4 regions of the Nitratireductor sp. ATLC21 genome follow, and region 1 is predicted to be linked to each of the others. Evidence: predicted binding sites of a transcription regulator. Region 1 holds the regulator's gene; each other region holds the start of a gene.
The links. The regulator PhoB, encoded in region 1, activates phosphate uptake and scavenging genes when phosphate is short. The targets are predictions, from matches to a motif close to TGTCATNNANCTGTCAT.

Region 1 (7,880 bases):
CGACGCGCTCCGAAACGATCAAACGGGTTATCCTGCCAGCCGCGCTGCCGGGCATTGTCGGGGCATTGCTGCTGACGGCTTCCCGCGCCATCGGCGAAACCATGATCGTTGTGCTGGCCGCCGGTGTTGCGGCCAACCTCACGCTCAACCCATTTGAGGCGATGACGACCATCACCGTGAAGATCGTCAACCAGCTTACGGGTGACCTTGAATTCACCTCGCCTCAAACGCTGGTTGCCTTCGCGCTGGGCATGACCCTGTTTGTGCTCACACTCGGCATGAATGTTTTCGCGCTCTACATCGTGCGCAAATACCGGGAGCAATACGAATGACCGATGCTGTCTACAAAGGAGGGGATGCTCCCCGCGCATCTGTGCGCCGCGATATCGGTATCAAAAAGCGTTATGCGGCAGAACAGCGTTTCCGGATGTATGGAATCATTGCGATTGCCATCGGCATCTTCTTTCTGGCTGCGCTTTTATGGTCGGTGATCTCCAACGGCTACACCGCCTTTTGGCAGACATCCATCAATCTGGACGTCACCTTCGCCGAGAATATCATTGACCCGGATAATGAGCGTGCGACCGACCCCAACACGCTGCTCACCGCCAATTACCCGAAACTGGCCACCGATGCCCTGGCGGCAAAGCTTGGCGTCGATCCGGAGAACCGGCGATTGGTTCGCGAGGTGGGCGGCTTGATCTCAAATGGTGTACGCACGCAACTGCGTGACCTGGTGATAGCCGATCCTTCGATCATTGGAACGACACAGAATGTCTGGGTCCTGGCGAGCGGAGACGTTGATTCCGCTCTCAAGGGGCAGGTCAATCTCGAGGTGGAGGAAAGCCGCCGCAAGGTCTCCGACCAGCAGCTCGAATGGATGCGCGTCATGGAAGCAGACGGCGTTCTGGAACAGCGCTTCAATACAGGGCTTTTCACCCGCGGTGCCTCGAGCCGGCCTGAAACGGCAGGTATGGGGGTGGCCATCGTGGGCTCGCTCTACATGATGTTGATCGTGCTCCTTCTGGCGCTGCCGATCGGCGTTGCCGCCTCGATTTATCTTGAGGAGTTCGCGCCGCAGAACAAGCTGACCGATCTGATCGAGGTCAACATCAACAATCTGGCGGCCGTGCCGTCCATCGTCTTCGGTCTCCTCGGTCTCGCCGTGTTCATCAACTTCATGCATCTGCCGCGCTCTGCGTCTCTTGTGGGCGGTCTGGTGCTGACGCTGATGACATTGCCGACGATCATAATTGCGACGCGTGCAGCGCTGCGCGCCGTACCGCCCTCGATCCGCTCGGCAGCTCTCGGCCTTGGTGCCTCGCGCACACAGACGGTGTTTCACCATGTGCTGCCGCTGGCTGCGCCCGGCATTCTGACGGGCACGATCATCGGCCTGGCCCAGGCACTCGGCGAAACGGCCCCGCTGCTTCTGATCGGCATGGTGGCTTTCGTGGCCGACTACCCCACCACGCCGCTCGATCCTGCTACGGCGCTGCCGGTACAGATCTATATGTGGGCGAACGAAGCCGAACGCGCCTTTGTCGAGCGTACCTCGGGCGCTATCATCGTATTGCTGCTGTTCCTCGCCGTGATGAACATCACCGCCATAATTCTGCGGCGGCGCGTCGAGCGTCGCTGGTAACGGAGTGGAAGGACATGAATATGCTCACTGATGCTGCTGTCGAAGAAGCACTGGATGCGAGCCAGAAGCCAAAACCTCTCAAGATGCGCGGTGAGAATGTGCGTGTCTTCTACGGCGAGAAGCAAGCGCTTTTCGATGTGAATCTGGATGTTCTGGAAAACCAGGTGACGGCGCTTATCGGCCCTTCGGGCTGTGGAAAGTCCACGTTTCTGCGTTGTCTCAACCGCATGAATGACACGATCGATATCTGCCGGATCGAAGGCAAGATCACGCTTGATGATCAAGACATCTATGATCCTAAGATCGATGTGGTGGAGCTGCGTGCCCGTGTTGGCATGGTTTTCCAGAAGCCTAACCCATTTCCCAAGTCGATCTATGAGAACATCGCTTATGGGCCGCGCATCCATGGCCTGGCTTCCAAAAAGAATGAGTTCGATGAAATCGTCGAGTCCAGCCTGCAGAAGGCCGGCCTCTTCAACGAGGTGAAAGACCGTTTGCATGAGCCCGGCACAGGTCTCTCCGGCGGCCAGCAGCAGCGTTTATGCATTGCGCGCGCCATCGCGGTTTCGCCCGAGGTGATCCTCATGGATGAGCCGTGCTCGGCTCTTGATCCCATCGCCACCGCCAAGGTGGAGGAGCTGATCGACGAACTGCGCGAGAACTACACGATCGTCATCGTTACGCACTCCATGCAGCAGGCGGCGCGCGTTTCGCAGCGCACGGCCATGTTCCATCTGGGCAACCTTGTCGAGGAAGGTCCGACGGACAAGATGTTCACCAATCCGGATGACAAGCGGACCCAGGATTACATCACCGGTCGCTTCGGTTGACGCACAGATAAGGAACCAGATCATGGGCGAGCACACAGTCAGCTCCTTCGATGAGGAACTCGGTGAGATCGACCGCCTCATTCGCGATATGGGCGATCTCTCCGGTGCGATGACCCGCGCCTCCACCAATGCCCTTCTTCATTCCGATACCGCGCTGGCGCAGCGCGTTATCTCCGATGACACGATCATGGACGCCAAGCAGCGCGATCTCGACGAACGCGCCATCACACTGATCGCCAAGCGCCAGCCGATGGCACAGGATCTGCGCAGCGTTGTGGGTGCCATTCGCATGGCAGCCGACCTGGAGCGTATCGGTGATCTTGCGAAGAACATTGCCAAGCGCGTCAGCGCGGTGGGCCAGAGCGCTACACCGCGAACACTAGCGCATTCCATAGATGCCATGGCAGGCCTGGTGCTGCAGCAGGTTAATGCTGTGGTCGAGCATTACGTGAAGCGCGATGCCGATGCCTTGATCCAGTTACGCGACGACGACGAGAAAATCGACATTCAGTATACGTCGGTGTTCCGGGAATTGCTGACTTATATGATGGAAGATCCGCGCAACATCACCTCGTGCACGCATCTTCTCTTCTGCGCGAAAAATCTGGAACGCATTGGCGATCATGTGACGAATATCGCCGAGAATGCCTATTATGTGGTGACGGGGGAGCAGCTTCCGGTCCAGCGGCCGAAGCTTGATGAAACACAGATGACGGTCGATACGGATGCCTGAACGGCCGTAGCAATGCTTTAGGAGAATGCCTTCCATGATTGCCCCCAAGGTCATGGTCGTTGAAGACGACGAACCGCTCTGCGTCCTGTTGAAATACAATCTGGAGGCGGAAGGGTATCAGGTAGAGATGATCTCGCGCGGCGATGAAGCCGAGGTGCGGTTGCAGGAGAATGTCCCGGATCTGCTCGTTCTGGACTGGATGGTTCCGGCCGTATCAGGCATCGAACTGTGCCGCCGGCTGCGCATGCGTCCTGAAACCGAGCGTCTTCCCATTATCATGCTCACCGCGCGCGGTGAGGAAAGCGACCGCGTTCGCGGTCTTTCCACCGGTGCCGACGACTATCTGGTCAAGCCGTTTTCGACGCCGGAATTCGTCGCGCGTGTGCGGGCGCTCCTGCGCAGAGCCAAGCCTGAGGTTCTCTCAACGGTGCTGTCTGTGGGCGATATTGTGCTCGACCGCGAATCGCATCGCGTTTACCGGCGCAAGAATGAGATCCGTCTGGGGCCGACAGAGTTTCGCTTGCTGGAATTCATGATGCAGCATCCGGGGCGGGTCTTTTCGCGCAGCCAGCTGCTCGACAATGTATGGGGTGAGACGATTTACATCGACGAGCGCACCGTGGATGTCCATGTGGGCCGGTTGCGCAAGGCCGTGAACCAGGGGCGGCTTCCCGATGTGATCCGCACCATTCGCGGTGCAGGCTACGCCATTCGAGAAGCCTGAGACAAAAACCCCGGCACTTGGCCGGGGTTTTTGCTGAAGCTGTTGTCTGATTACTCGGTGAAAATGTTCTTCTGACGCGCATGCTCATTGTGAGCGACTGCGAAGCTGTTGACCGGTTCCAGAGAGGCCGTCAGCTTCCCGTCTTTGGTGATGTCCCACTCCAGCACAGCGTCATCGTAGACGAGTGCAGGATCCACAAAGACGCACGTTGCCATCACCCGTGGCGCCTCACCTTCAAGCTCGCGCAGGGAAATGGGCTTCTCGGCCTCGCACTCCTCAAAGGTTTCGTAAATCGGAGCGGGGGCGGGAAGTTCGCGGCATTCAGCCATGTTGCCGGAGCAGCCGACAACCAGAAGAAGCGCAGCGATATGTTCCATGGCGTTCTCCTTTCACTGTCTGCCCGACGCGGAAGCCATGGATGGTCCGCATCGTCGGATGCCGCATTCGTTTACGTCAGATGTACTCGTTTAACCGCGCCCTCTAATCAGTCCCATGACCAGAGAAATCACGAGAAGGGCGAGAAAGATGTAGAACAGGATCTGTGCGATCCCTGCGGAAGCGCCTGCAATACCGCCAAAACCAAGGGCGCCGGCGATAAGAGCGACGACGAGGAATATAAGTGCCCAGTAAAGCATTCTGTCTCTCCGTTTAGTTATGGCAGTTAAACGCTATCCACGGAGATTGGTTCCCGGAGAAAGAAAACCGGCAAACAAAAAGGCCGCCCGAAGGCGACCTTTTTCATCAGAAAGGTGTTGCGCTGCCTCAGGCCGCCGCGCGAGCCTGGTGATCGAAGAAAAGCGCCTGGCTGATCAGCGCTTTGACCATCTCCGGGCTGAAAGGCTTCGTCACAAGGAAAGTCGGCTCCGGGCGCTCGCCAGTCAGCAAACGCTCCGGGAAGGCTGTGATGAAGATCACAGGGACTGTCGCCCCTTCAAGAATCTCGTTCACCGCATCAAGGCCCGAGCTTCCATCTGCAAGCTGAATGTCTGCCAGCACCATTTTGGGCTGGGTTTTGGCAAACATCTCGACAGCCTGCTTGTGGGTGCGGGCGTTGCCGACGACGCGATGACCGAGGCTTTCGACCATCTCCTCGATATCCATGGCGATCAAGGGCTCATCCTCGATGATGAGGATGTCGGTGGCCACCTGACGGGAGATTTCCTCGCTGGCCTCGTGCAGCATCGCATTGATGCCATTCATGTCGGTTTCCAGAATTTCCGCCGCTTCCTCCGGACGGAAGTTTTCGACAGCCACCAGAAGGAACGCCTGGCGTGGGCGGGGTGCAAGTGACGACAAGTTTCTCGAAGCGCGTTCCTCCCAAGCGGATGTCGGGGCACTTTCGGGGATGCGCACATCGAGCGTTTCAAAGAGCGATGTGAAAAGCCTGAAGAGCGCGATTTTGTCCGTTGACGCTTCGGGGAAAATGCTTGTGTCGGCAATCAGCGCTTCAAGCGCCGCGGCCACCAGGGCGTCACCGCTCGTCTGGGAGCCGGAGACGGCTCTGGAAAAGCGCCGCAGATATGGAAGGTGCGGTGCGATACGCGCTGACAAGGTCATGGATTTCAGGTCTCCCTCGTAATGTGGCAATGGGAATAATGCATATTTATGAGGTCAAAACGCCTGTTGTGCGAAAATGTTCCATAAGCAGGGAACGATTTCTGCTCGGTGGCGTTCTGTTTCGTATGGAAGAGTGGTGGCGCGGGCGATATCGATGTGCCCGCTTCATTGGGAGACAAGATTATATGGACGAAGATAGGGCATGAATTACGGCAAACCCAATACCCATAGGGGCCAGGAGAAGCGCGGAAAGGACAGCGATCCTCTCGGTGCAAATTCCGAGATCGGGCGCAAGCTCAGGCAGTATTACGACGATTTGATAACGGAAGACATTCCGGACCGCTTCAGTGATCTTCTCAACCAACTGGAACAGAAGAGCACTGAGACCGCCGGGAACAAGGATTGATGTCGATGAGTGTATATCCTGGCTTTCGTGATGATCTTCTCGCCACCGTACCGAGTTTGCGTGCGTTTGCAGTCTCACTTTCAAAGAACGCTGACCGAGCCGATGACTTGGTACAGGAGGCGCTTGTCAAAGCGTGGGACAAGCAGGCGAGCTACCAGCCGGGCACCAACCTGAAGGCATGGCTCTTTACGATTCTGCGTAATGAGTTCTATTCCCAAATGCGAAAGCGCAAGCGGGAGGTGGAAGACAGTGACGGGGCCATCACCGGGCGTCTGTCCGTACATCCAGCTCAGGAAGGCTCTGTCGATCTCAAAGACTTTCGCCGGGCGCTGGAGCAACTGCCAGAAGATCAGCGTGAGGCGATCATCCTGATTGGTGCCTCGGGCTTTTCCTATGAAGAGGCAGCAGAAATCTGCGATTGTGCTGTCGGCACCATAAAGAGCCGGGTCAGCCGAGCGCGTACGCGTCTACAAGAGATTCTGGGCATCACCGGCGAGAACGACTTCGGTCCGGATGCAATTTCCGCCCAGATAACGAATTCTGTCTTCACCGCTTAATCCGAGCGGGAACCATTTTCATTCGAAGAGCCAATCGCCTGCGCCAAAGCTTGGATCAGGTCGCTGTCCTTGTACGGTTTTTCAATAATGGTAATGCCGTTAAAGGGCTCAAAGACCTGATGGTTGGCGGCGTAGCCCGTGGCAAAAATAAAGGGAATTCGCCGGCTTTGTAGAAGGTGGGCGAATTCGTTTGTCCAGTTGTCGGAAATTTTGATGTCGAGGATTGCGGTCGAAATTCGCCCGGTCTCGAGAACGTCGGGATTTAGCGCGTTGAATGAGGTTACGGTTACGACGTCCTCTGCGCCATGTTCCTTGCAGAGCTCTTCGATGCTCATGGCAATCAGGGCTTCATCTTCGACCAGAAGTACACGAGCCCCGTCGAGGGTTTTTTTCAAATGGGCATCCTTCCGAAACCAGAGAAATTTTCTCCTGAAATCTCATTAGTTGACTGACTTGTCATTAAAAAAAGACATGGTACCAAATAAGCCGAAGGGATCGGCGGACATGCTTCCGGATCCGCGGATCGAGGCAAGCTGTGACAAAAGAACAAGAACGCGCTCACGCCAGTCTACCGTGTGAAAAATGCCCCTTGAGGAAACGCGAGCTTTTTCGTGATTTTGATGCATGTGAGCTCGAGTTTATCGGTCGCTTCAAAAAAGGTGACCTGGCTGTCAAAAAGGGCGCGACTGTATTGGTCGAGGGCGCACATAACCCGCACCTTTACACCGTTCTTTCCGGATGGGGATTTCGATACAAACTGCTTGAAGATGGCCGCCGGCAAATCGTCAATTACGTAATGCCCGGCGATCTTGTGGGTTTGCAGGGCAGCCTGCTGGGCGAGATGAAGCACTCGGTCGAGGCGCTCTCAAACATGGTTTTGTGCGTGTTTGAAAAAGCCGAGCTTTTTTCCCTCTACCGGGAGTTTCCTGAGCTGGCCTACGATATCACCTGGATCGCCTCGCGTGAGGAATGCATGCTCGACGATAACCTTCTTACGGTTGGTCGTCGTACCGCGTTGGAAAAAGTAGCCTATCTTTTGATGTTCATCCTGGAACGAAGCCGGCAAAGCGGTCTGACCAGGAACGGCACGGTGTCGCTCACGCAGCAGCATGTGGCTGACACGCTCGGCCTCTCTCTTGTTCACACCAACAAAACCATTGCCCGTCTCGCCGAGCGGGGTCTTTTGAAGTGGGAGGATGGCGGCTGCCGGATACTCAATCCGGAGGCCTTGGCCGAACTGGCGGACTGGACGGCCGAGAAAGTGGCGAAGCGGCCTTTTCTATAGGCGGTTTTGGGTGGATGGACCGCTTTGACACGTGCGGTTTGGCAGGTGCAGGAGGCTCAATTCCCGGAATGATGTTGCCGGCTATCGCGTAAAGCGTCAGCAACGCGGGGATGGCGATGAAGCCGCCAATCGGGCCCCACATC
Region 2 (7,880 bases), on a different contig from region 1:
TCATTGCCGAGGGACAGAAGCTGGTGATCGACGCGTTCGATGCCGGCTGGACGATCCGCACGCTTCTCTATGCCAAGGCGGGGCGCGGCAATGAGGCGGTAGAGCGGCTGGCCGCGCGCACCGTGGCATCCGGCGGTCTTGTTCTCATCGTCAGCGAAAAGGTGCTCTCGACCATCACCAAGCGCGACAATCCGCAGATGGTTGTCGGCGTCTTCGAGCAGAAGACGGTTAAGCTTGAAACCGTAAAGCCCGCCGATGGCGACGTCTGGGTGGCGCTCGACCGGGTCCGCGATCCCGGCAATCTGGGCACCGTTCTGCGCACCGTGGACGCGGTGGGGGCAAAGGGTGTCATTCTGGTTGGCGACTGCACCGACCCGTTTTCCTTCGAGACGGTCCGGGCCACGATGGGCTCCATATTCGCCGTGCCCATCGTGCGCACGGGCGAAGAGGCGTTTCTCGCCTGGCGGAAAGGTTTTGCCGGCCGGGTCGTGGGCACGCATCTGAAGGGCTCGGTCGATTATCGCACCGTCGATTACAAGAAGGGGCCGGTCCTGCTCCTGATGGGCAATGAGCAGCAGGGCCTGCCGGACCGGCTTGCTGAAAGCTGCGACACACTCGTGCGCATCCCGCAGGCAGGGCGGGCGGATTCGCTCAATCTCGCCGTGGCAACGGGCGTGATGCTTTATGAAATCCGGCGCGAGGCGCTGCCGCTTGAAGAAAGGGCCGACGCATGAGCGCGCGCGCCATCGGGTTCTACGCGTTGCTGATCGTGCTCTTCACGGTCGCAGATCAGGTGGTGAAGGAACTGGTCGAGACGATGATGCCGCTGCATGAGCGGATCGAGCTTCTGCCGTTCCTCTCGCTTCTGCATTCACGCAACACCGGCATTGCCTTCTCCATGTTTTCCGGCATGAGCGACATGGCACTCAGCCTCGTGATGGCAGGCGTGATCCTGTTCATCGGCTATCTCGCACTGCGCACGGGATCTGCCCAAAAATGGGCGCGCCTCGGCTTCGCGCTCATTCTGGGTGGGGCGTTCGGCAATCTCATCGACCGGCTCACCAACGGTTTCGTCACCGACTACATCTATTTCCACACGCCGGTCTGGTCGTTTGCGATCTTCAATCTGGCCGATGTGTTCATCACCATCGGTGCGGGGCTTGTCATCCTCGACGAGTTTCTTGACTGGCGGCGCGGCCGCACGGGTGGCCAGACGCACGCGGATTGACCTCGCGCCCGCCGCGCCGCAAAGTCTGCGATCATTGATGACCGTAACCAGCCGGAGTGAGTGATGGCGGACACGTTTCAAGCGGTTCTGATTTCGCGCGACGAGGACAAGAAGCAGTCCGTCGAGTGGACGGAGCTTTCCGAAGATGATCTGATGGACGGCGACGTTACAGTCGCCGTGGAGGCGACCACGGTCAACTACAAGGACGGGCTCGCCATTACCGGCAAGGCCCCCGTGGTGCGGCGCTTTCCGCTCGTGCCGGGCATCGATTTCGCCGGCACGGTGACGAAATCCACCCATGACGGCTGGAAAGAGGGCGATAAGGTCATTCTCAATGGCTGGGGCGTGGGCGAGACGCATTATGGCGCCTATGCCGGGCGCGCGCGGGTGAATGGCGACTGGCTGGTGCCGCTGCCCGATGGCATGACCCCGAAGGACGCGATGGCCGTGGGCACCGCCGGCTATACGGCCATGCTGTGCGTGATGGCGCTGGAGCGCCACGGCATCACGCCGGAACGCGGGCCGGTGGTGGTGACGGGGGCGGCCGGCGGTGTCGGCTCTGTCGCAATCGCGCTTCTGGCCGGGCAGGGGCATCACGTGATCGCCTCCACCGGACGCGCATCCGAAGCCGATTACCTGAAGGAGCTGGGCGCTGCCGAAATCATCGACCGGGAGGAGCTTTCCGGTCCCGCCCGTCCGCTCGGCAAGGAGCGCTGGGCCGGCGGCATTGATGCGGTGGGCAGCCACACGCTCGCCAATGTGCTTTCCATGACCTCCTATGGCGGCGCGGTGGCGGCCTGCGGGCTGGCGCAGGGCATGGACCTGCCGGCCAGTGTCGCGCCGTTCATCCTGCGCGGCGTCTCGCTGCTGGGCGTTGATTCCGTCATGGCGCCGAAGGAGCTGCGCATGGAGGCCTGGCAGCGCATTGCCAAGGAACTCGATCACAAGAAGCTCGGCGCGATCGCAAGCGTCGTGCCGTTCAGCGACGTGATTTCGGCTGCAACGGACATCATCGAGGGCCGGGTGCGCGGACGCGTGGTGGTGGAGATGCCCGGTTAAGCCATTCGCTAAAATTCGAACGGCCAGCCAAAAGCTTCCGTAATGCCCGCCGCCTATTGTTCTCGCCATGACAATGGCGGGGAAAGACAAAGGCGACCCGAAGCCGGCAAGGACGCTCTCTCCAGAGCGGCAGCCGCGCAAGAGGATCCGCATCAGGCCACCGGCGCTCGCGCCGGTGCGGCTCCCCGTACCCACACATCATGGCGAGGTGGCCATCGGCCTCGCGATCATCCTGATCGCCGGGCTCAGCCATCTGACGGGCGCCTCGCCGCTGGTCGGCATAGCGCTTCTGGGGCTGGGCGCCCTTGCGTTGGCCCTTGCCTTCCGCGCTTCCACGGCAGACCGGCGCATGGCGACTGCGCTTGCCGAATCCGAGACGGTCAATCGCGGCGAGCTCGAAGAACTGGCCGACCGCATGTGGGAGCTGCGCGAAAGCGAGGAGCGCTTTCACGGGTTGGTGGATGCGCTGGGTGACCTGATCGTCCACCGCGACCGCAGCGGCCGCATCGTCTATGTGAACCGCGTGTTTGCAGACCTTCTGGGCCGCGACCCTTCCACCCTGGTGGGCCGCACGCTGAGCCAGCTCGGCATCGACATCGGCCTCGTGCCGGATGCCGCCTTCACCGATGGCGAATGCCTGAGCTCCACCGATGTGGCGATCCACACGCGTGGCGGGGCGCGCTGGTATTCATGGATCGAGCACTCGGTGCGCGACGACAGCGCGGATTCGGTGTCGCACCGGGCCATTGCGCGCGATATCACCGCCCGCAAGCGGGCCGAGACAGCGCTGATCAACGCGCGCGAACGCGCCGAACAGGCAAGCCGCGCGAAATCGAGTTTCCTTGCCACGGTGAGCCATGAAATCCGCACGCCGATGAACGGCATTATGGGCATGGCGACGCTTCTGGCCGACACGGAACTGACGCCCGAGCAGCGCACCTATGTGGGCGCGGTTTCCACTTCGGCAAGCGCGCTTGTGGCGCTGATCGAGGATCTGCTCGACTATTCCAAGATCGAGGCGGGGCGGCTGGAGCTGGAGCCCCAGGCGCTTCCGGTGAACGAGCTCGTGGAAAACGTGGTCGAGCTTCTGGCTGCCCGCGCCTTTGCAAAGAACATCGGCCTTGGCTGCTACATCGCGCCGGATGTGCCCGAAACCATCACGGCGGATCCGGGTCGGCTGCGCCAGGTGCTGATCAACCTGCTCGGCAATGCTCTCAAATTCACCGATGAGGGCGGGGTGACGGTCGCGGTCTCGCGGGCGGAGAAGAATGGCGCGCCGGCGCTGCGGATTGCCGTTTCCGATTCCGGACCCGGGCTCGAAAAGGACGACATCAACCGCATTTTCAAGGATTTCGAACAGGTGGACGGCAGCTCCACCCGCCGCCATGGCGGGGCGGGGCTCGGCCTTGCCATCACCAAGCGCATTGTCGACGCGATGAATGGCTCGGTCAGCGTGGCGAGCACGCCGGGCGAGGGCTCGGAATTTGCCGTGCTCCTGCCGCTGGGCGCGGAGGCGGACGAGGCGGGCCGTGTCGAGCCCGTGCTCGAAGAGGTCAACGCCGTCATTCTCTCGCCCTTCGCGCAGGAGGCCGAAACCATCGCCATGACCGTGCGTGTGCATGGCGGACGCGCGGCCATCGCCGCCACTGCGGAGGATGCGGCACGACTTGCCGAAGAGAGCGGCCGGCCGTTCAACACGGTGCTGGTCGACGCCTCGCTTGAAAGCGACGATGGCGCGCTGATCACCCGTCTGCACGCGCTGGGCGTTGGCGGAGACCGCGCGCTCACGCTGATCACGCCATCCGAGCGCGGGCGGCTTCCCGCGTTTCGCGCCAGCGGCTATGGCGCGTTTCTCGCGCGGCCCGTGCGGGGCAGGACGCTGCTGCGCCAGCTTTTGGGCAGCAAGGGCGAGGCCACCTGGCCGGCTGCGGAAACGCATGATCGCACACATGATGCCGGGACCATGGGCCGGCGTGCGGGCGGGCTCAACATCCTTGTCGCCGAGGACAACGAGATCAACGCCATGCTGGCGCGCGCGGCACTGTCGCGAGCCGGGCACCGGGTGACGCTCGTCTCCAACGGGCGCGAGGCGGTGGAGGCGGTGAGCGCGCCGGGCACGCGCTTCGACGCGGTGCTGATGGACCTGCACATGCCGGTGATGGACGGGCTCGACGCCATCAACGCCATCCGCCGGCACGAGGAGGAAACAGGGCTGGCACCTCTGCCCATCCTCGTTCTCACCGCCGACGGGCAGGAAGAGACGCGCAGCGGCGTGCTTGCCCATGGCGCCAATGGCTTTGTGACCAAGCCGCTCGATCCGGACGAACTTCTGGCCGCGCTGGAGCTGCAGGTCACGGCCTGAGAACAGGGTGGGACATACCGGCCCGGCTCCCGCTGTGACGGCCTCCTTCTCCCCGCACCACCGCGTCATCCCGGGCTTGACCCGGGACCCATTGAGAAGCGAGGCCGGGTTTCGCAGAAGGAGCTGCCGGTGAAGCAGGGGCGATGCCCGGACCGCACACTCGCTTGCCGCTTACCCCCGTGTGACGGTAGTGTCATAGTTCTGTCGCAAGCGATCACTATTTCAGCGTCAACGCCAAGCGGAGGAGAATCAGCAATGCAGGGCATCACGCTGAACCGGGCCCCTCTCGATGACCAGGCCGCAAGGCCGCCGCTCGCCGGCGATGCCGAGGACGCGCTTCTGGGCCGCATCGGCTCGCTCGAAGTGCGCCTTGCGCGCAGCGAGGAGGAGATTGCCGCGGCCCAGAGCATTCGCTACCGGGTTTTCTACAATGAAATGGGCGCGAAAGCGCCGCTCGGCGCGCTGAGTGCCGACCGCGATGCGGATGCGTTCGATGCCGTATGCGACCATCTTCTGGTGTTCGACACCGCGCTGCCGGGTGAGGATGTCGACCGCATTGTCGGCACCTACCGGCTTTTGACGCCGGAGGGCGCGTGCCGGGCCGGAAGATTCTACTCCGCAGACGAATTCGCCATCGAAACGCTGATGGCCCGCCACCAGGGCCGCCGCTTTCTGGAGCTTGGCCGCTCCTGCGTTCTGCCGCCCTACCGCACCAAGCGCACGATCGAGCTTCTGTGGCAGGGCATCTGGGCCTATTGCCGCAAGAAGCGCATCGACGTGATGATGGGCTGCGCCTCCTTCCCCGGCGTGGTGCCGGCCGCCCATGCGGAAGCGCTCTCCTTCCTCGGGCATTTCTGCCAGGTGGAGCCTGAATGGCATGTGCGCGCCGTCGCCAGCCGCTATGCCCCGCTCGATCTGATGCCAAAGGAAGCGATCCAGACCCGCTCGGCGCTCGCCGCCATGCCGCCCCTCGTGAAAGGCTATCTGCGCCTCGGCGCACGCTTCGGCGATGGCTGCGTGATCGACCATGATTTCGGCACCACGGATGTGTTCGTCGTGCTGCCGGTGGAGGCGATCTCGGACCGGTATATCAATTACTACGGGGCTGAAGCGCAGCGTTTTGCGGCGTAGTGCGTCATCCCTTGTATGATTTATGAATACTTTCGAATTTTAGTGACAGATTGTATTCATCAGAAGTTTGATTTGTGTTGCTGAGGTCCAATTTTTCCCAAGAAGGTTTTCCGTGTCTCTCAGGGTTGAGGCCGCCAGGGGTAGGAAAAGGTGGAAATTTTATTTTCTTGTCGGAGAGTATTCTGTCTTTATTCGGGCACGGGATCATTACCTGAAAAATACTATTTCCAAAGCCGACGATCAGAAATGCGTATGGGGTAGGGTGATCATCTTCTCTTCTCCGAAGAACCTGAGCAAATATCCTGTCAGATTGAAATGGCCCCATTTCTTTAATGTGTATAAAAAGTTGAGGCATCGATATTTTTGTGTGGTCTTGCTCTAAAATCCAGGAAAAGGTTGGCCTGAATGGGTCAAATTCTGTTTCTGGAATAGGGCTTAATGCAATTTTAACGAATGATTTATAAACTGCAACAGGTGTATATGACCCTCTTGGTATTTTGAAGGAAATTATATTTTTTTCTTCGTCTATGATAGCGATTTTAGAGTGTTCATTAATATTTGCTATTATTCTGCCGTCCGTGTACTCTATTCTATAGCCGTGCTCGTCTGATAAGTCTTTTAAAGTAGGAACGCCCCGTTTCCCTGGAATGCGGATAAATGTCCGCATGGGCTTCAGCCATACGCCTAGATCATTTTCAATCGTCCTCCCGAAGTATCCATTGCAGATATCGCATTCATAGTAAGTAGTTAGTCCGCGATTCCCGATGCACTCGGGCGCCGCATGAGCTCTTTTTCTAAAGGAAGTTTCTGGAGAGCTTAAGCCACAAAAGCGGCATTGCCTTCTTGACCTATTGCCAAGGGTTATTCTTTCATTAACCTCCCAGAGGCGACGAAAAACTGCATCGTAGTTGGCATTATAAAATTCAAGCCGAGAATCCAATTCCAATCACCCCCCGGCATTATAAGCCGCAATCGCCGCCATGTTCACGATATCGGAATCCTTCGCGTTTAGCGAAACCACCTGAACAGACTTGTTCAGCCCCACCAGAAGCGGGCCGATGACGGTTGAGCCGCCCAGTTCCTGCAGCATCTTGGTGGAGATGGAGGCGGAGTGGAAGGCGGGCATGACCAGCACGTTGGCCGGGCCCGACAGGCGGCAGAAGGGATATTGCTGCATCAGGCTCGGGTTCAGCGCCACATCGGCGGCCATCTCGCCATCATATTCGAAATCGACCCGGCGCTTGTCGAGGATCTTCACCGCCTCCTGAACACGCTCGGAGCGCTCGCCCGGCGGGTGGCCGAAGGTGGAATAGGCGAGCATCGCCACGCGCGGCTCATAGCCCATGCGGCGGGCCTGTCCGGCGGCCTCCTCGGCAATGTCGGCCAGCTCCTCGGAATTGGGCATGTCGTGCACCGCCGTATCGGCCACGAGCACGGTGCGCCCGCGGCACAGCGCCAGCGTGACGCCGATCACCCGGTGGCCGGGGCGCGCGTCGATCACGCGGCGCACATCGTCGAGCACGGTGGAATAGTTGCGCGTCACGCCGCTCACCATCGCATCCGCATCGCCCAGCGCCACCATGGTGGCGGCGAAATGGTTGCGGTCGTTGTTGATGAGGCGCTGCGCATCGCGGAAGAGATAGCCCTTCCGCTGCAGGCGCTCATAGAGATAGTCGGCATAGATGCTGTTGCGGCGCGAAAGCCGCGCATTGATGATCTCGATGCCGGATTTGGAAAGATCGACGCCCGCCTGCCGCGCCGTCTCGCGGATCTGCTCCTCCCGGCCGAGCAGGATGGCGGTGCCGAGCTTCTGGTTCACATAGGAGGCGGCAGCCCGCATCACCTGTTCTTCCTCGCCCTCGGCGAAGACCACGCGCTTGGGCTGGCGGCGCACCCGGTCGTAGATGCGCTGCAGCGTCGAGGCGAGCGGATCGCGGCGGGCCGAAAGCTCGTTTTCGTATTTCTGCATGTCGAGGATGGGGCGGCGGGCAACGCCCGAATCCATCGCCGCCTTTGCAACAGCCACCGGCACGGCCGAGATGAGGCGCGGGTCGAACGGCACGGGGATGATGTAGTTGGGGCCGTATTTCGGGCGGTTGC
Region 3 (7,880 bases), 310 kb from region 1:
GGGTCAGAAGGCGTTCAAGAACTTCCGCGTCGTTCCGCCCGGCACCGGCATCTGCCACCAGGTGAACCTCGAATATCTCGGCCAGACCGTCTGGACGAAGGATGAGGACGGCAAGACGATTGCCTATCCTGACACCTGCGTCGGCACCGATTCGCACACGACCATGATCAATGGTCTCGGCGTGCTTGGCTGGGGCGTTGGCGGCATCGAGGCGGAAGCGGCCATGCTCGGCCAGCCGATCTCCATGCTCCTGCCGGAAGTTATCGGCTTCAAGCTCACCGGCAAGCTGAAAGAAGGCGTCACGGCCACCGATTTGGTGCTCACCGTCGTGCAGATGCTGCGCAAGAAGGGCGTGGTCGGCAAGTTCGTCGAGTTCTTCGGCGAGGGCCTCGACCATCTGACACTGGCCGACGCTGCCACCATCGGCAATATGGGCCCGGAATACGGCGCGACCTGCGGCTTCTTCCCGGTTGATTCGGAAACGCTGAACTATCTCAATGTCTCCGGCCGTTCCAAGGAGCGCATCGCGCTGGTGGAAGCCTACTGCAAGGCGCAGGGCATGTTCCGCGAGACGGGCACCGAGCATCCGGTCTTCACCGATACGCTCGAGCTCGACCTCGGCGACGTGGTTCCCTCCATGGCCGGCCCGAAGCGTCCGGAAGGCCGCATTCCGCTCGAGAACATTGCATCCGGCTTCGCCGAATCGCTCGAGAAGGAATACAAAAAGGATCCGTCCACGCTGGAACAGCGCTGGCAGGTTGAGGGCGAGGATTACGATCTTGGCCATGGCGACGTGGCGATTGCCGCCATCACCTCCTGCACCAACACCTCAAACCCAAGCGTGCTCATCGGCGCCGGCCTGCTGGCCCGCAACGCCAACCGCCTCGGCCTCAAGCAGAAGCCATGGGTGAAGACGTCGCTCGCACCCGGTTCCCAGGTGGTTGCGGAATATCTTGAGAATTCCGGCCTCCAGAAGGAGCTCGACCAGATCGGCTTCAACCTCGTCGGCTTCGGCTGCACGACCTGCATCGGCAACTCCGGCCCGCTTCCGGCCCCGGTCTCCAAGACCATCAACGACAAGGGCCTGATCGCTGCCGGCGTTCTCTCCGGCAACCGCAACTTCGAAGGCCGCATCTCGCCGGATGTGCAGGCCAACTACCTGGCCTCACCGCCGCTCGTCGTCGCCTACGCGCTCGCCGGTTCGGTGACCAAGGATCTGACCAAAGAACCGATCGGTCAGGACAAGGACGGCAACGACGTCTATCTGAAGGACATCTGGCCCTCCAATCAGGAGATCCAGGAATTCATCCAGAAGAACGTCACCCGCGATCTCTTCGAGAAGAAATATGCCGAGGTCTTCAAGGGCGACGAAAACTGGCAGGCCGTGCAGGTGCCGGAAGGCGAGACCTATGCATGGGACGACAAGTCGACCTATGTGCAGAACCCGCCCTATTTTGTCGGCATGAAGAAGACGACCGGCGATGTGAGCGACATCAAGAATGCGCGCATTCTCGGCCTGTTCGGCGACAAGATCACCACCGACCACATTTCACCGGCCGGTTCCATCAAGGCACAGTCGCCAGCCGGCAAATACCTGATGGACAATGGCGTGGGCGTTGCCGACTTCAACCAGTACGGCACGCGTCGCGGCAACCATGAGGTGATGATGCGCGGCACCTTCGCCAACATCCGCATCCGCAACCACATGCTGGGCGAAAACGGTACCGAAGGCGGCTACACGATCCACTATCCCTCCAAGGAGGAGATGTCGATCTACGACGCAGCCATGGAATATCGCAAGGAAGGTGTTCCGCTGGTGGTTTTCGCTGGTGGCGAATACGGCAACGGTTCTTCCCGCGACTGGGCTGCTAAGGGCACCAACCTGCTCGGTGTCCGCGCCGTCATCGCAGAAAGCTACGAGCGCATCCACCGCTCCAATCTGGTGGGCATGGGCGTCATTCCTTTCGTCTTTGCCGACGAAGGAACGAGCTGGGCAAAGCTCGGCCTGAAGGGCGACGAGACCGTCACCATCGACGGGCTCGAGACCATCAAGCCGCGTGCAACCGTGAACGCGAAGATCACCTTTGCCGACGGTTCGGTCAAGGAGGTTCCTCTTCTGTGCCGCATCGACACGCTGGATGAGCTTGAGTACTTCAAGAACGGTGGCATCCTGCAATACGTGCTGCGCGACCTGGCCGCCTGATAGGGCCACGCAAACACACTGATCAGACCGCCGGTGGAGACGCCGGCGGTTTTTTTTGAGTTCAAGACGCTCAGTTAATCGGCTCACCTGAACGTGACTTCTTGTTGAGGTACGCTCGCTCCTATAGTTCTGAAACAAAGCAATATTCGCTTCACATTCCAAACGGAGAGCGTATGTTCCGGCTCTGGACACCAGGCCATATCCTTGCCCTGGCTTTAGGCTTTCTCGCCCTTATCGGTCCTGCGGGAGCCGAAAACACGGTTCGCCCAATTGGCGTGGTAGAACTCTTTACGAGTCAGGGCTGCAACTCGTGCCCTCCAGCGGACGCGGTTCTTGACGAGCTCGCCTCCCGAGAAGATGTGGTCGCCCTTGCCTATCATGTCGATTACTGGGATTACCTGGGTTGGCGAGACGCATTGGCGCATCCGGCCAACTCTGAACGGCAGAGGAAATACGCAGGTACTCTTCAGAAGAGTTCGGTTTATACACCTCAGGCTATCGTCAATGGGCGCCAAGACATGAACGGCGCCAACCGAACCAAGGTGGTGTCGACCCTTGAAGCGCTGGCGGGCACCGCGGCGGGGCTTCAGGTGGATCTGTCTTTAGAGGACAGAGGTGACAGCATAATCGTAAGCGTCGGCGCATTGCCCGAAGGCCTTGATGGTGAAGACCTCAGCGCGCATCTCGTCTTTGTCGACTATACACCGAGAACCACAGTGGAGATTCGGGCCGGGGAGAATCGCGGACGCACTATCGAGTATCGAAACGCGGTCAACCGGATCCAGACCATCGGCATGTGGGACGGCGCCGCGAAGAATTTCGAGATGCCCAGATCGGAACTGATCCAGAAGGGCAATGGCTGCGCCTTGTTGCTCCAACGGGTCGATGAGAACGGTTTGCCTGGCGCCATACTTGGAGCCATTGCCCTCAACCCATAACACCCGCTCGACCCCCCTCGAGCCCCAATGTCCGAGGAGCTGGTCCCAAAAGAAAAACCGGTGCTGACTCATTCAGCACCGGCTGTATTCCTTTGGGACCGTTGCCTCGCTCGGGCGTCCGAGAGTTGGTTCGATCCGGTCATGACCCCGAGGGCGGGGGGGCTTGGGGTTTTCGGGATCCGTGTCCGGACCGAACCGTCTCAGGCAACGTTGGGATCGTTGCGGCACAATGGGGCGTGAGCTTGAACAAATTGCGGCAAGAAAAAGGCAAGCCATCACCAATTCCGACAATCGGTCCCGATTTGTGACTACCGGCTAAGAGATGAGGCTTGCAGAGCTCGAACACATACGTCGGCAAAAGATGTGCACGGATGTAACCACTCTGATGCTCATGCCATCAAGAAGGATGACAGCCCTCGCAGTCTCATGCGGGTGGTGAAATATGGATTGAGGCAATGCGGGCTTGCAATTCGGCCTATGGCAGGCGAACCTTCCACTGTCACCAAATCGTCATGAGGTACAGCCGATGACCGATTACGGCAGCGCCGGGGAGGATAGGGACGGGTCCGGAATACTGATCCCGCTGCACGAGGCACGCAGGGCACGTTCGGACCTTCCCGTAACCTTCGAGCGGCGCGAACTGGATCAGATCCTGCGCATTTATGGCCACATGGTTGCCGCGGGCGAATGGCGGGACTATGCCATCGACCATCTGAAGGACCGGGCCGTGTTCTCCGTATTCAGGCGGACCAGCGAAGTGCCGCTTTTTCAGATCGTCAAAGACCCCAAGCTGACACGAAAGCAAGGTGCCTACAGTGTCATTGCGGCGACCGGTGCAATCCTGAAACGCGGACACGAATTGGCGCGCGTCTTGGCGGTGTTCGACAAGAAGCTGAAACTCGTTACCTGACGCGACATCAGGACAATCTCTCTCCCCGGAACAAGCGTTCGGGGACGGAATCGGGATCAGGTGGCCTATCGTCACCTTCATTCAGCGCGCGCTGCATAAACACCGTGTCGAGCCAGCGCTCATGTTTATAGCCACTGCCGCGAAGCATGCCGGCATCGCGAAACCCCATGGAGCGGTGCAATTTCACCGAAGCGCTTTGCGGCGAGCCGTCGCCAATGACGGCGACAATCTGACGGAATCCGCACCGCTCGCACGCATCCACCAAAGCCTGGAGCAAGAGTCGACCCAGCCCACGCCCCTGGGCTTCGGGCGCGAGGTAAACCGAATCCTCGACCATGAAACGATAAGCCCGCCGCGCGCGAAACGGCCCCGCATAAGCATAGCCGAGAATATTGTTTCCCTCCTCGACAACGATATAGGGATAACCATTTCCCACAAGCGCATCCATGCGTTCGCGCATCTCGGCCTCGCCAGGCGGTTCCAGCTCATAGCTGGCTGTCCCTTTTGACACGGCATGGGCATAGATTCGGGTAATCGCGGGAACATCATCCGGATGAACAGGGCGAATGGTGGCTGTCATGGAAACTCGACAAGGCTTGTGGCGGCAAAAGAAAAGGGCGGCTCGGAAGCCGCCCTTACATAACACTGTTTCAGTGTCGGTGTGCACTACTCGCGATTACCGAGGAACTGCAGCAGGAACATGAACAGGTTGATGAAGTCGAGATAGAGACGCAGAGCGCCCATGATCGCCTTGCGACCGGATACGGTGGCGTCGTCGCCCTCGTAATACATCTCCTTGATCTGCTGGGTGTCGTAGGCCGTCAGGCCGGCGAACACCAGCACACCGATCACCGAAATGGCGAACTGCAGCGCCGACGAGCCAAGGAAGATGTTCACGATCGAGGCAATGATGATGCCGATCAGACCCATGAACAGGAACGACCCCATGCCCGAAAGGTCACGCTTAGTCGTGTAACCCCAGAGCGACAGCGCGCCAAACGAAGCGGCGGTGATGAAGAAGGTGCGGACGATGCTCTCCCCCGTGAAGACGAGGAAAATCGTCGACAGAGAAAGACCCACGAGGGCCGAGTAGACCCAGAAGGTCGTCTGCGCCGCTCCCACGCTCATGTTTTGAATGCGGAAGCTCAGGAAAAACACCAGCGCAAGCGGTGCAAGAATGACAACCCAGCGGAAGGCGCTGGCATAGATGAGCTGGCCGAAAGCCGTGAGCTGGCCGTCGGCAATGGCAAGGTTGAACGCGCCAAACGCTGCAAGGCCGGTGATCGCCAGGCCGAGCGCCATAAGGTTGTAGACGCGGATCATATAGGCGCGCAGGCCCTCGTCGATGGCCGCGTCCGCGCGCACGCCGGGCGTTGCGCGGGCCTGATAGTTACGAAGGTCAGCCATAATTACCCCTTTCTGGCTTAAATCCCGTCCGGTGACGGCCTGAAAGACCGTGCGCCGCTGGCGGGATACCAGCATGCGTAGATCAAATATGATGTCAGTTTGTGTTCAGGACAAGACCTCTTCGCACCGGAAACGCGCCTGCGGCAACAGTTCGCGGGCGGAATCGCGCCTGTCCGCGCCGGAGGGTTAACCGTTTTTCACGCTCACAAATTGCGCAGAACCGGTGCGGCCTTGTGTCCGAGAACCCGCCATGTGCCGATCAGGCCGAAGCCAACCGTCATCACCAGCGCCACCACAACGGTGGTGAACGCCACCTCCGGCAGGAAGCTTGAGGGCAGGCCCATGACCTTTGCCACCACAAACCAGGCAGCAACCCCGCCGGCCAGCAGCGCGAACACCGCAGTCGCAAGCCCGATCAGCAGATATTCGAGCGAGAAAGCGGCGATCAGGGTACGCCGCGTGGCGCCAAGGGTCTTCAGAACCACAGCATCATGCACCCGCGCCCGGTTGCCAGCCGCCAGTGCACCGGAAAGCACGAGAACCGAAGCAATCAGCGCGACGGCGGCTGCCGCACGGATCGCCGTGGCCAATTGCTCTACAAGCCGGTTCACCACATCGAGAGCATCCTTCACCCGCACGGTGGTCACCGTCGGGAAGGAGCGGGTGACAGCGTTGAGGATCTTCGATTCGTCGGCCTGCGTGGCGTTTGCATCCGTAAGCGTCGCCAGCCAGGCGTGGGGTGCACCGGCAAAGGTGTTGGGCGAAAACACCATCACGAAGTTGATGGCCAGCGATTCCCACTCTACCGCGCGGAAATTGGCTATCCGGGCCGTGACCTCGCGACCAAGCACATTGACGGTGATCGTGTCGCCAATCTTGAGACCAAGCTCTCCACCTTCTTCCGCCGTGAAGGACACGAGCGGCTCACCCTCATAATCAGCTGGCCACCAATCCCCTTGTGTCAGTGTGGTGTTCTCCGGCGCGTTGCGGGCATAGGTAATGCCACGGTCGCCCCGCAGCACCCAGCCACCCTCCGGCGGGATCTCCATGTCCCGCACATTGACATCGTTGAGCGCGGTGATGCGCCCACGAAGCATCGGCACCTGAATGAGCTTTCCGTCTGGCGCTTCCTGTTTGACCAGATCGGCAAAGGCCTCCACCTCGCCGCTCTGGATGTCGACAAAGAAAAAGTTCGGGGCGACCTCCGGCAGATTACCGGTGATCTGCCGTCGCAGATTGCCGTCGATCAGCGCCAGTGTGGCGAGCAAGGTGAGGCCGAGCCCCAATGACAAGACCACGGACGGTGTCAGCGCACCTGGGCGGTGGATGTTGCCCAGAGCGAGGCGCAGCGGCGTGGACGTGACGCGCGGGCTGCGCCGTGCCAACCACTCGATGCCAAGCGCCACGACCCTCAGAACTATAAACGCGAACACGGTTGCACCAACAAAGATGGCCGCCATGCGCCGATCGTCGGAGAACCAGACAGCGAAACCGGCGAGGCCGGCCGCGATAGCTACCGAAAGCGTGATATAGACTGGTCGCGGCCAGCCACGTCCGTCGACACCCATTTCGCGGAACAGCGCTGTCGCCGGCACATCACGCGCCCGGCCAAGCGGCATCAGCGCAAACACGAGCGTGATCATGACGCCGAACAGCGCGGCCACAAAAAGCGCAGCCGGATAGAACCCACCCGTCGCGGGAACCGGCAGGACACTCGCCAGAACCGCCGACGCGCCGAACGGCATCAGCGCGCCAATCGCGAGGCCGGCGAGAATACCGATGCCGGCGATCATCAATATCTGCACGAGATAGACGGTAAAGACGAACCCACCCGAAGCGCCAAGGCTCTTGAAGGTCGCGATCACGGCACGCTTGCTGTCGAGATAGGCGCGCACCGCATTCGCCACACCGACGCCCCCGACGACAAGAGCTGTCAGCCCCACCAGAGTGAGAAACTGCGAGAACCGCTCGATATTGCGTGAAAGAGATGGGGCCGCATTGCTGCGGGTACGGATGCTCCATCCGGCCTCCGGAAATTCCGCTGCGGCGCGTGCCTGCACGGTTTCCAGGTCGCTCTCTTCGCCATCGAGCCGCACCTTGTAGACGTGCTCGACGAGACTGCCCGGCTGAATGAGCCCGGTCGCCTGAAGCGCATCCAGCGAAATCATCAGCCGTGGGGCAAAACCGAACCCGTCGGACACGGCATCCGGCTCCGTGACAAGAACAGCGCGAAGCTCGATGGTCTCGCTGCCCAGCATGATGCGGTCGCCAATGCCAAGACCCAGACGTTCGAAGAGCAAATCCGGTGCCGCCGCCCCATAGGCGCCATTGATTTTTTCAAAGAGCGCGTCATGCGAGAGCTGCGGCTCCGTCACCCGCGCCCCATAAAGCGGATAGAGCGCATCGACGGCCTTAACCTCCA
Region 4 (7,880 bases), 220 kb from region 1:
AGTACACAGCCAAGGAAGGAGACCGGCGAGTTTTGGTAAAGTCCCTTCAGATCAAGCGAAACCTGCGCCAGCGGCTCAGGGCTCACAGCCTTGGAGACCGCTGTCGGGATGAGTGCCATACAGAACAAGATGCCCGTCGTCATGAAAAGGATCGTGTTGGAAACGTCACCGAACGCAACCGTCATCTGACCCGCGGTCAGCGATGCATAAGTCAGCATCATGTAGATGCCGAAAACGGTCCCGCGATTTTCATTGGTCGACTTTTCATTCAACCAGCTCTCGATCACCATGAACGCGCCGGCCATGGTGAAGCCGGTGAATATACGCAGGACCACCCAGCCGGTTGGATCCACCCACATGCCGGTGAGCAACGCGATAATCGCGCCCGAAGCCGCAAAAGCACCAAAAGCACGCACGTGGCCGGCTCGGCGGACGATGCGAGGCGCAACAAAACAGCCGGCTACAAATCCTGCTGCCCAGGCGGCGCCCAGCGCGCCCAGAGAGGCCGTGGGAAACCCTTCCATCTGTCCGCGCAAAGGCAGGAGAAGTCCATGTAGACCCGAGCCGGTTAACAGGAAGGCCGTGCCTAGAAGAAGAGCGATGATGGAGCCGAGAGGTGACAGCATGGATTGGTTCCGAGGAGACTGTGGGTTCGAACAGGCCGGCGTCTGTCGACGGATGCCCTCGCCATTGAAACATGGCGCGAGCAAGGCCGCAGATTGATTGATGGCGTCTTCGAGACACGCAAATGACAGTATGTGCGAATAAGTTCGCGGATTGCATCGCAAAACCGTCGCTCAAAGCCGCGATTGCGCAGTTTGAAACGTGTCAGCTGCGGTGAAACAACGCCTCTGCCGCATTTTTGGTTGCGCCCTTGCTTTCGATCTCTCGTTCCAGCCGCAAAATTTCCTCCTGTAATAACGTGACCCGGTGCTTGAGCTCATCCACTGATAGCAAGGCGAGGTCCTGCCCAATCTGGTGAGTGGCAACCGGTTTCCTCTCGTCCTCGTCGAAAATGCCCATTGTTTGTTCCTCCGTCATCTGGATTGCAGTCCTCGAATGCCGGTGAAGCCTGGCAGCTTGTGAGGCATGATAGGTCGGCAGCGTCCAGGATTGGCCTTGATCCAAATGCATCGCTCATCGATTGTGTTGTCAGATGTTTTTCAAATCAACAGGGGCATGATGAACACCACAGCACTTCCAGCGCAGATGACAGCGATCGCCATCAGCGAACCGGGTGAACCAAGCGTCTTGAAGCCAGAGCGGCGGGATGTGCCAAAGCCGGCCGAAGGAGAAATTCTCATCAAAGTGCGCTCTGCCGGCATCAATCGGCCCGATGTTTTTCAAAGGAAGGGACTGTATCCAGCGCCGCCCGGCGCTTCGGACCTGCCTGGTCTGGAGGTTGCCGGCGAGGTGGCTGCGGTGGGCGAAGGGGTCAAGCGCTGGCAGGTCGGCGACCGGGTTGCCGCGTTGACGCCTGGCGGTGGCTATGCCGAATATTGTCTGACCCACGAGACGAATGCCCTGCCGATCCCGCGCGACCTCACTTTTTCCGAAGCGGGGGCGATTCCCGAAACCTTCTTCACGGTGTGGCACAACGTGTTTCAACGTGGGGGCCTGAAGGAGGGTGAGACGCTGCTGGTTCACGGCGGTTCCTCCGGTATCGGCACGACGGCAATCCAGATGGCCACTGCTTTGGGATCCAGGGTGATCGCCACGGCGGGCTCCGCTGAGAAATGCGCTGCATGCACGTCGCTGGGCGCGGTGCGCTCGATCAATTATCGCGATGAGGATTTCGTTGAGGCGGTAAAGGAAGAGACCGAAGGCCATGGCGCAGATGTCATTCTTGACATGATCGGCGGCGATTATATCGAACGCAATTATGAGGCGGCCGCCATGGACGGTCGCATCGTGCAGATCGCCTTTTTGAAAGGATCCCGCGCTGCGGTCGATTTCTCGTTGATCATGCGCAAGCGGCTTGTCCATACGGGATCCACCCTCAGGCCGAGGTCGGTGGCCTTCAAGGCGCGTATTGCCACCGAGCTTGAAGCGCATGTCTGGCCGCTGTTGGCGGCGGGTCGCATTTCTCCCGTCATGGACATGAGTTTTCCGCTGGAAGAGGCGTGGCGTGCGCATGAGCGCATGGAGGATGGGGCGCACATAGGCAAGATCGTGCTTGATGTCGCCTGATATGAAAAAGGAAGCTCCGGCGCTGGCGCCGGAGCTTCCCCGCCTTGGGAGGAGGCGGTGTCAGTTGGTGGCGTCGAGTTTGCCGAGATTGACGAAGATCGTCTCGCCGGAGGAATCGTCCACACCATCATTGTCGGTCACGAAATAGGCTGTGCCTTCAACGTCGATAGCGAAACCCTCGATTTTATCCACGACATAGCCATTGGTGGCGGCTTTCATGGCGGGCACGAGGTCACGCACCAGCGTTTTTTCGACCAGGGGCAAGTCTCCGTCGAGCGCTGCCGGCTGAAATCCATCAAGGGAGACGCTGTAGAGCTTCTTGATCTTCGCAGAAGTGCCGATCTGGTTGTCACGCTCGACGATGTAGAGTTTTCCATCGTGAGCGGTGATCTCGGAGAGGCCGACCCATCCCTTCTCGGCTGCGTCAAGCGGATACCGCACGGCAGCCCATTCGCCGGAAGCAGGCTTGTAGCTTACCAGCTTCACCTGTCCCGCAGGATCGTCGCCCCATTCGCGTTGCATGGCGATGACCAGCATCTGGTCGTCGCCTTCACCGACCACCGTCACCCCTTCCATCCCGAAGCGCTTTTCGACTGCCAGAAGCTCGGCAGGAAGTGCAATCTCCTCCTGGATCTCGCCGGCTGCATCGACACGGAAAAGCGCATGCGGCGTCAGACGGTCGGTGCGGCCTTCCGAAGCGAGCCAGAAGCCGCCCTTGCCGTCGTTGGCAATGCCCTCCAGGTCGAGCTTCTGGGCGGCCATACCGTCGCGCGTGACGATGGTCTTGGCGGCGATGCGGGCCGGCATCTCAGACGCATCGATTGTGAAGATGGCCGGCTGGGTGCTGTAGAAGGAATCGGACACGGCGTAGAGCGTACCCGGCTTTTCACCATCTGCCACGAGACCGGACAGAGCGCCCCAGCCAAACGGGATGCCATTGTCGTCACGCGCCGATTCGATGGTCGGATAGACAGGCTTTCCTTCGGTCAGTTCGTAGACCATCACGTGAGAGCGGGCGCCGCCGTCCTCAACAAGATCGGCCTCATTTGCCGTAACGAGCAGGTTACGTTCGGGTATGGCGACGAGGCCTTCGGGGCCGATGCCGGAGGGCAGGACCTGGACGAATTCCGGTTCGGAGCCGGTGTCGCGGTAGACTGCCACAAGTGAAGCACGCTCCAGCGCCACGAAAATATATCGCTGATCGCCAAATGTCGCGACCTCCAGTCCTTCCGGCTCCGTGCCCTTGGCGTCGGAGCGCTTGTCGGGATAGTGGCCGACAGCGGCGGCGCGCAATTCGAGATCGTTTCCGCTGTCGAACAGGACCTCGCCTGATTTGCTGAAAATGGTGAAGCTGCGCGATCCGCCTTGATAATCGCCTTCGTTGGCAGTGACGAAGCGATCATCGTCCAGCCATTTCACAGCGTCCGGTTCGCGCTTCACAGCCTCCGCTGCCTGATTGAAATCGATTGAGCCATTGTCCAGCGTGTCGATGTTCTTCAGGCTGATCTGGCCAGCGGAGAAGTGGCTCGTCACGTCGCCGCTTTCAGCCGAAACCACGATGATGTGGTTGTTCTCCTGGAGTGTCACAACGATGTCGCCTGCGTCGTTGAAATCCACGAACTCGGGCTCAGGGTCCTGCGGTGCGATCTCGGCGAGGCCGGTCAGGGCCACGGATTTCATGCTGCCACAGTCCGGCGTGCCGTCGCTGAGATTGAAGACCTTCAGGTCCCCGGCGGGCATTTGCGGGATCGCACCGTCGTTCAGGTCTTCATCCCGCTCGTTCTCGATGGCGACGGCAAGGAAGCGGCCGTCATTGCTGATGGCCACGGAATCCGGCTGGCCACCCAGGTCGCAGGATTTCTGAGCGGTTTTCGTTGTCAGGTCGATCACGACGAGATTGCCCGAAGGGCTGGTGAAGCTCTCAGAGGTGTTCACAGCCGCGATGGCTTTCTGGCCTGCCACACCCACTGAGGTCGGCTCACCCTCCAGCTTGAGCATGCCGCCTGCCTTCGGGGCCTTGGCGTCGCTGATATCCACGAAACCCACGCCACCCAGCGGACTGTCAGAGTAGATCAACATCTTTCCGTCAGCGCTGCGCGCGATGATCTCCGATGAGGTCTCGGTGGCCACGTCTGTCTCTGCCGGCAGGTTCTCTGCCACCGGAAACGTTGCGATACGGTTGAATGCCATGTCCGCATACGCAGGAAAAACGGCTGCTGTGCTTGCCAGCAGGCCCAGAACAATTGCTTGGCGTCCCATGTCTGAAAACTCCCTCAAGACCCATAGGAGCGGCACAATCGAGAGGGTTGATTTCAGCCCGATGACACAACAATGACGGTTCGGTGACACTCCCCAATTGAGGGAACGCGCATTTTGTTGCGTCTGCCGGGTGTTTCAGTTTATAACGCGGACGATATTTCCCAACATCGGTGGTTATGACCACCGCCCGCGCCAGGGACGCGGGCGAAGGAAGAGGATTCTTGAAACATGGCCAACACGCTTCTCATGCCCAAGGCCACCGCCGTTTGGCTGGTCGACAATACGGCGCTGACCTTTGATCAGATCGCCGAATTCTGCAAACTGCATCCTCTCGAAGTGGGTGCCATCGCGGATGGTGACGCTGCGCAGGGCATTAAGGGTATGGACCCGGTGATGACCGGACAGCTCACCCGCGAGGAGATCGCTCTCGGGGAGGAAAATCCGAACCACAAACTGCGCCTTTCGGAGCCGAAGGTTCGGGTGCCGGAGGCCAAGCGGAAGGGGCCGCGTTACACGCCGCTCTCCAAGCGTCAGGATCGCCCGAACGCCATTCTGTGGCTGGTGCGCAATCATCCTGAACTCAAGGATGCGCAAATTTCGCGTCTCGTGGGCACCACGAAATCCACCATTGAGGCTATCCGCGAGCGTACTCACTGGAACTCTGCGAACCTTGTTCCCATGGATCCGGTAACGCTTGGGCTTTGCTCGCAGATCGATCTGGATCTGGAAGTGCAGCGCGCGGCAAAATACCTCCCGCCGCAGGAGAGCACCGGTGAAACCCTGCTCCCGGCTTCGGAGACCGAAGATCTGCCGCTCGGTGAGCAGGCCGCCTCCGACACGTCTTCCGATGAGCAGGAACTGGACGCAGATGCCGTCTTCGCCAAATTGTCGTCGCTGAAGTCGAGCGATGCAGACGAAGAAGACGAGGACGAGCGGTCCTGAACCGACGATAGAGACGCTCCCCTGCCCGGTCAGGGGAGCGACGTCTCAGCTCGCACAAGCCCTGCCCATCATGGCTTCGTGCATCTCCATCCGCCTGTAGAAATCTGCAAGCTGCTTGCCGCGCTCAGGGCGGAATGTTCGCCCGGCGAGGGTCATGGTGGCGATCCGGTCGATGCGGAATGTGCGGAAATCTCCGCGTAATTCACACCACGCTACCAGTGTCCACACCTTCCCCCAGAACCAAAGGCCGAGCGGACGAACGTCGCGCCTGGAGGTGCGCCCGGCTTCGTCGCGGTAATCGATGGAAAGCACGTCCCGCGTTTCAACGGAGCGTTCCAGCGTGTCGATGGCCTCGCGCTCGATATCGCTGACGACCCAGCGGGGTGTGTGAATTTCGGTGCGTGCAATGCGGTCGCGCTCCGGCTCCGGCAGGACGGTTCCTATCTTCACCAGCGCCTCTTCCGCCGCACGGGCCATGGCGGCGCCGCCAAAGGCGCGGACCATGCGCGCGCCAGCCACCAGCGCCACGATCTCGTCACGCGTGAACATGAGCGGTGGAAGTTCGAACCCCTCCCGCATCAGATAGCCGACGCCAGCCTCGCCGTCGATTGGCACGCCGGTGGATTGAAGATCGGCAATATCGCGATAGATCGTTCGCTCGGAAACCTCGAGGCGTTCGCTCAAAAGACGCGCCGTAACCAGGCGCCCGCCCCGCAAATGCTGGACGATTTGGAAAAGTCGGTCAGCACGGCGCATGCGTTATTCTCCTCACGCAAAAATTCCGAAGCTGTTTCCGTCGGGGTCGAGACAATACACGAAACGGCCGGCAGGGATAGTGATTATGGGTGATACCAGTCTGCCACCATTTGTTGTGACACGCTCCATCGCGTCTTCCAGTGGTGGAGGGACGGCCAGATGGATCGTGGGGCCGGTTCCTTCCGGGGCTGGCTTGCCAGGGTAAATGTGTCCGGCTACGGAATCCTGCGGGTCGCTTGTGTCAAAAATCGCAAAAGGATTGGGACCATCCTCGCGCAGAACCAGCTCGTTCTGGACAACGGCGGCATAAAAAGACCGCGCCCGATCGAGATCGGCAACAGGTATCTCCGCCCAGACCACTGCGTTCAGGGGCAACGTATCGGACATGTTTCACAACCCTCCATTGTCTCAAGGCCACAATGACACAGCCCTCCTGACAACATTCCGTCAGGAGGGCTGCAAAGCTGCTGCCTGAGATCATTGGAGGGCTTATCGCCGGTATCGACTGGTCGGATCCCAGTCGATGTCGCGTTGCACTGTTATGGGCAGGTCGTTCAGCATCCGTCTGGTCAACCGACGCCGCCGGCGATCACGGGTTTGATCGGCCCAGCGGCGGACAGCACGAATGAAGCTTCCGGGGAAGTCTGGCATGGCGAAAATCTCCTGATTCTGGCCGGAGTATTATCGCTCTGCAGTGGTGACAGCGTTTTGTCAGGAGATTTCCGGCTTGACCTCGACCGTATAGTTCAACGGCAGCCGGCCGCCGTCGGCATAGATGGTCTGGCCGGTCACATAGCTGGAGTCATCGTCGGCCAGAAAGGTTGCTATCGATGCGATTTCGCCCGGTTCGCCAACACGCCCGAGCGGGGTGCGCGACAGCATACGGTTGCGTGCGGCCTGATCGCTGTTCACGCTGGCCAGCATGTCAGTTCCGATCGAGCCCGGTCCTATGGCGTTAACGCGGATGCCATAGGGCGCCAGTGCTAGTGCCATGACGCGGGTAAGCTGACTGACGCCGCCTTTGGATACCGTGTAGGCGATCTGCTCCGGAATGGCGAGAATGGCGTTGACTGACGACATGTTGATGATCGTGCCCGCTGCACCGCCGCCTTCGACCTTTTCCACCATATAGCGAGCGACCGCTTGCCCGGTGAGGAACGTGCCTTTGAGATTGGTGTCGAGAACCCGGTTGAAATCCTCTTCCTTCAAATCCAGGAAATCCGCCGCGTGTACGATGCCGGCATTGTTGACGAGAATGTCCACGTCGCCAAAGGCATCGATCGTTTCAGCCAACAGGTTGTGGACGTCGAGCCTCTTGCTCACATCTGCTTTCACGAAACGCGCATCGCCCAGCTTTTCGAGATCGGAAAGAGCCTGTTTGCCCTTCTCACTGTCCAGATCGGCGATCATGACCTTGACGCCATGGCGGAGAAAACGCTCTGCGATAGCATAGCCTATGCCGCCCGCGCCGCCTGTTACGATTGCCGTCTTGCCGTCCAGTGCCATAGTGAATCCCCGTGCCGAACACGGCTGGACCCTGCGACGAGGGGGGGCGAAGGTCAAGTGCCCGACAACGCTCAATCAGGAATCCGACTTGCCCAGCGCTTCGCTGATTTCGTCCAGTATGGAAGGGTCATCGATGGTGGCAGGCATTGTCCATTCCCGGTGATCGGCGATCTTCTGCATGGTGGCGCGCAGGATCTTGCCCGACCGCGTCTTGGGCAGCCGCTTCA

Region 2: a site for PhoB is predicted at 4,841-4,857, ahead of olsB (l-ornithine N(alpha)-acyltransferase). Genes of this name have one in related genera too.
Region 3: a site for PhoB is predicted at 3,639-3,655, ahead of AC2CHD_RS15845 (DUF2794 domain-containing protein). Genes of this name have one in related genera too.
Region 4: a site for PhoB is predicted at 4,522-4,538, ahead of AC2CHD_RS16325 (esterase-like activity of phytase family protein). Genes of this name have one in related genera too.

The regions. Positions count from the first base shown of each region.
Region 1 covers NZ_JBXUOU010000003.1:600,858-608,737, forward strand. The annotation lists gene pstC (phosphate ABC transporter permease subunit PstC) at 1-332, shown strand, start outside; gene pstA (phosphate ABC transporter permease PstA) at 329-1,645, shown strand; gene pstB (phosphate ABC transporter ATP-binding protein PstB) at 1,660-2,475, shown strand; gene phoU (phosphate signaling complex protein PhoU) at 2,498-3,208, shown strand; gene phoB (phosphate regulon transcriptional regulator PhoB) at 3,246-3,932, shown strand; gene AC2CHD_RS17410 (hypothetical protein) at 3,983-4,309, opposite strand; gene AC2CHD_RS17415 (DUF1328 domain-containing protein) at 4,400-4,567, opposite strand; gene AC2CHD_RS17420 (response regulator) at 4,695-5,489, opposite strand; gene AC2CHD_RS17425 (NepR family anti-sigma factor) at 5,692-5,895, shown strand; gene AC2CHD_RS17430 (sigma-70 family RNA polymerase sigma factor) at 5,901-6,452, shown strand; gene AC2CHD_RS17435 (response regulator) at 6,449-6,847, opposite strand; gene AC2CHD_RS17440 (Crp/Fnr family transcriptional regulator) at 6,988-7,737, shown strand; gene AC2CHD_RS17445 (AI-2E family transporter) at 7,667-7,880, opposite strand, start outside.
Region 2 covers NZ_JBXUOU010000002.1:243,887-251,766, forward strand. The annotation lists gene AC2CHD_RS08890 (TrmH family RNA methyltransferase) at 1-734, shown strand, start outside; gene lspA (signal peptidase II) at 731-1,228, shown strand; gene acuI (acrylyl-CoA reductase (NADPH)) at 1,292-2,287, shown strand; gene AC2CHD_RS08905 (PAS domain-containing hybrid sensor histidine kinase/response regulator) at 2,355-4,649, shown strand; gene olsB (l-ornithine N(alpha)-acyltransferase) at 4,905-5,780, shown strand; gene AC2CHD_RS08915 (HNH endonuclease) at 5,785-6,726, opposite strand; gene AC2CHD_RS08920 (NADP-dependent malic enzyme) at 6,727-7,880, opposite strand, start outside.
Region 3 covers NZ_JBXUOU010000003.1:290,983-298,862, reverse strand. The annotation lists gene acnA (aconitate hydratase AcnA) at 1-2,203, shown strand, start outside; gene AC2CHD_RS15850 (DUF1223 domain-containing protein) at 2,377-3,141, shown strand; gene AC2CHD_RS15845 (DUF2794 domain-containing protein) at 3,668-4,051, shown strand; gene AC2CHD_RS15840 (GNAT family N-acetyltransferase) at 4,059-4,631, opposite strand; gene AC2CHD_RS15835 (Bax inhibitor-1/YccA family protein) at 4,718-5,458, opposite strand; gene AC2CHD_RS15830 (ABC transporter permease) at 5,662-7,880, opposite strand, start outside.
Region 4 covers NZ_JBXUOU010000003.1:384,418-392,297, forward strand. The annotation lists gene AC2CHD_RS16310 (MFS transporter) at 1-626, opposite strand, end outside; gene AC2CHD_RS16315 (DUF1192 domain-containing protein) at 829-1,023, opposite strand; gene AC2CHD_RS16320 (NAD(P)H-quinone oxidoreductase) at 1,210-2,190, shown strand; gene AC2CHD_RS16325 (esterase-like activity of phytase family protein) at 2,251-4,449, opposite strand; gene AC2CHD_RS16330 (DUF1013 domain-containing protein) at 4,678-5,391, shown strand; gene AC2CHD_RS16335 (helix-turn-helix transcriptional regulator) at 5,437-6,147, opposite strand; gene AC2CHD_RS16340 (VOC family protein) at 6,160-6,534, opposite strand; gene AC2CHD_RS16345 (hypothetical protein) at 6,637-6,798, opposite strand; gene AC2CHD_RS16350 (SDR family NAD(P)-dependent oxidoreductase) at 6,859-7,653, opposite strand; gene AC2CHD_RS16355 (propionyl-CoA synthetase) at 7,729-7,880, opposite strand, start outside.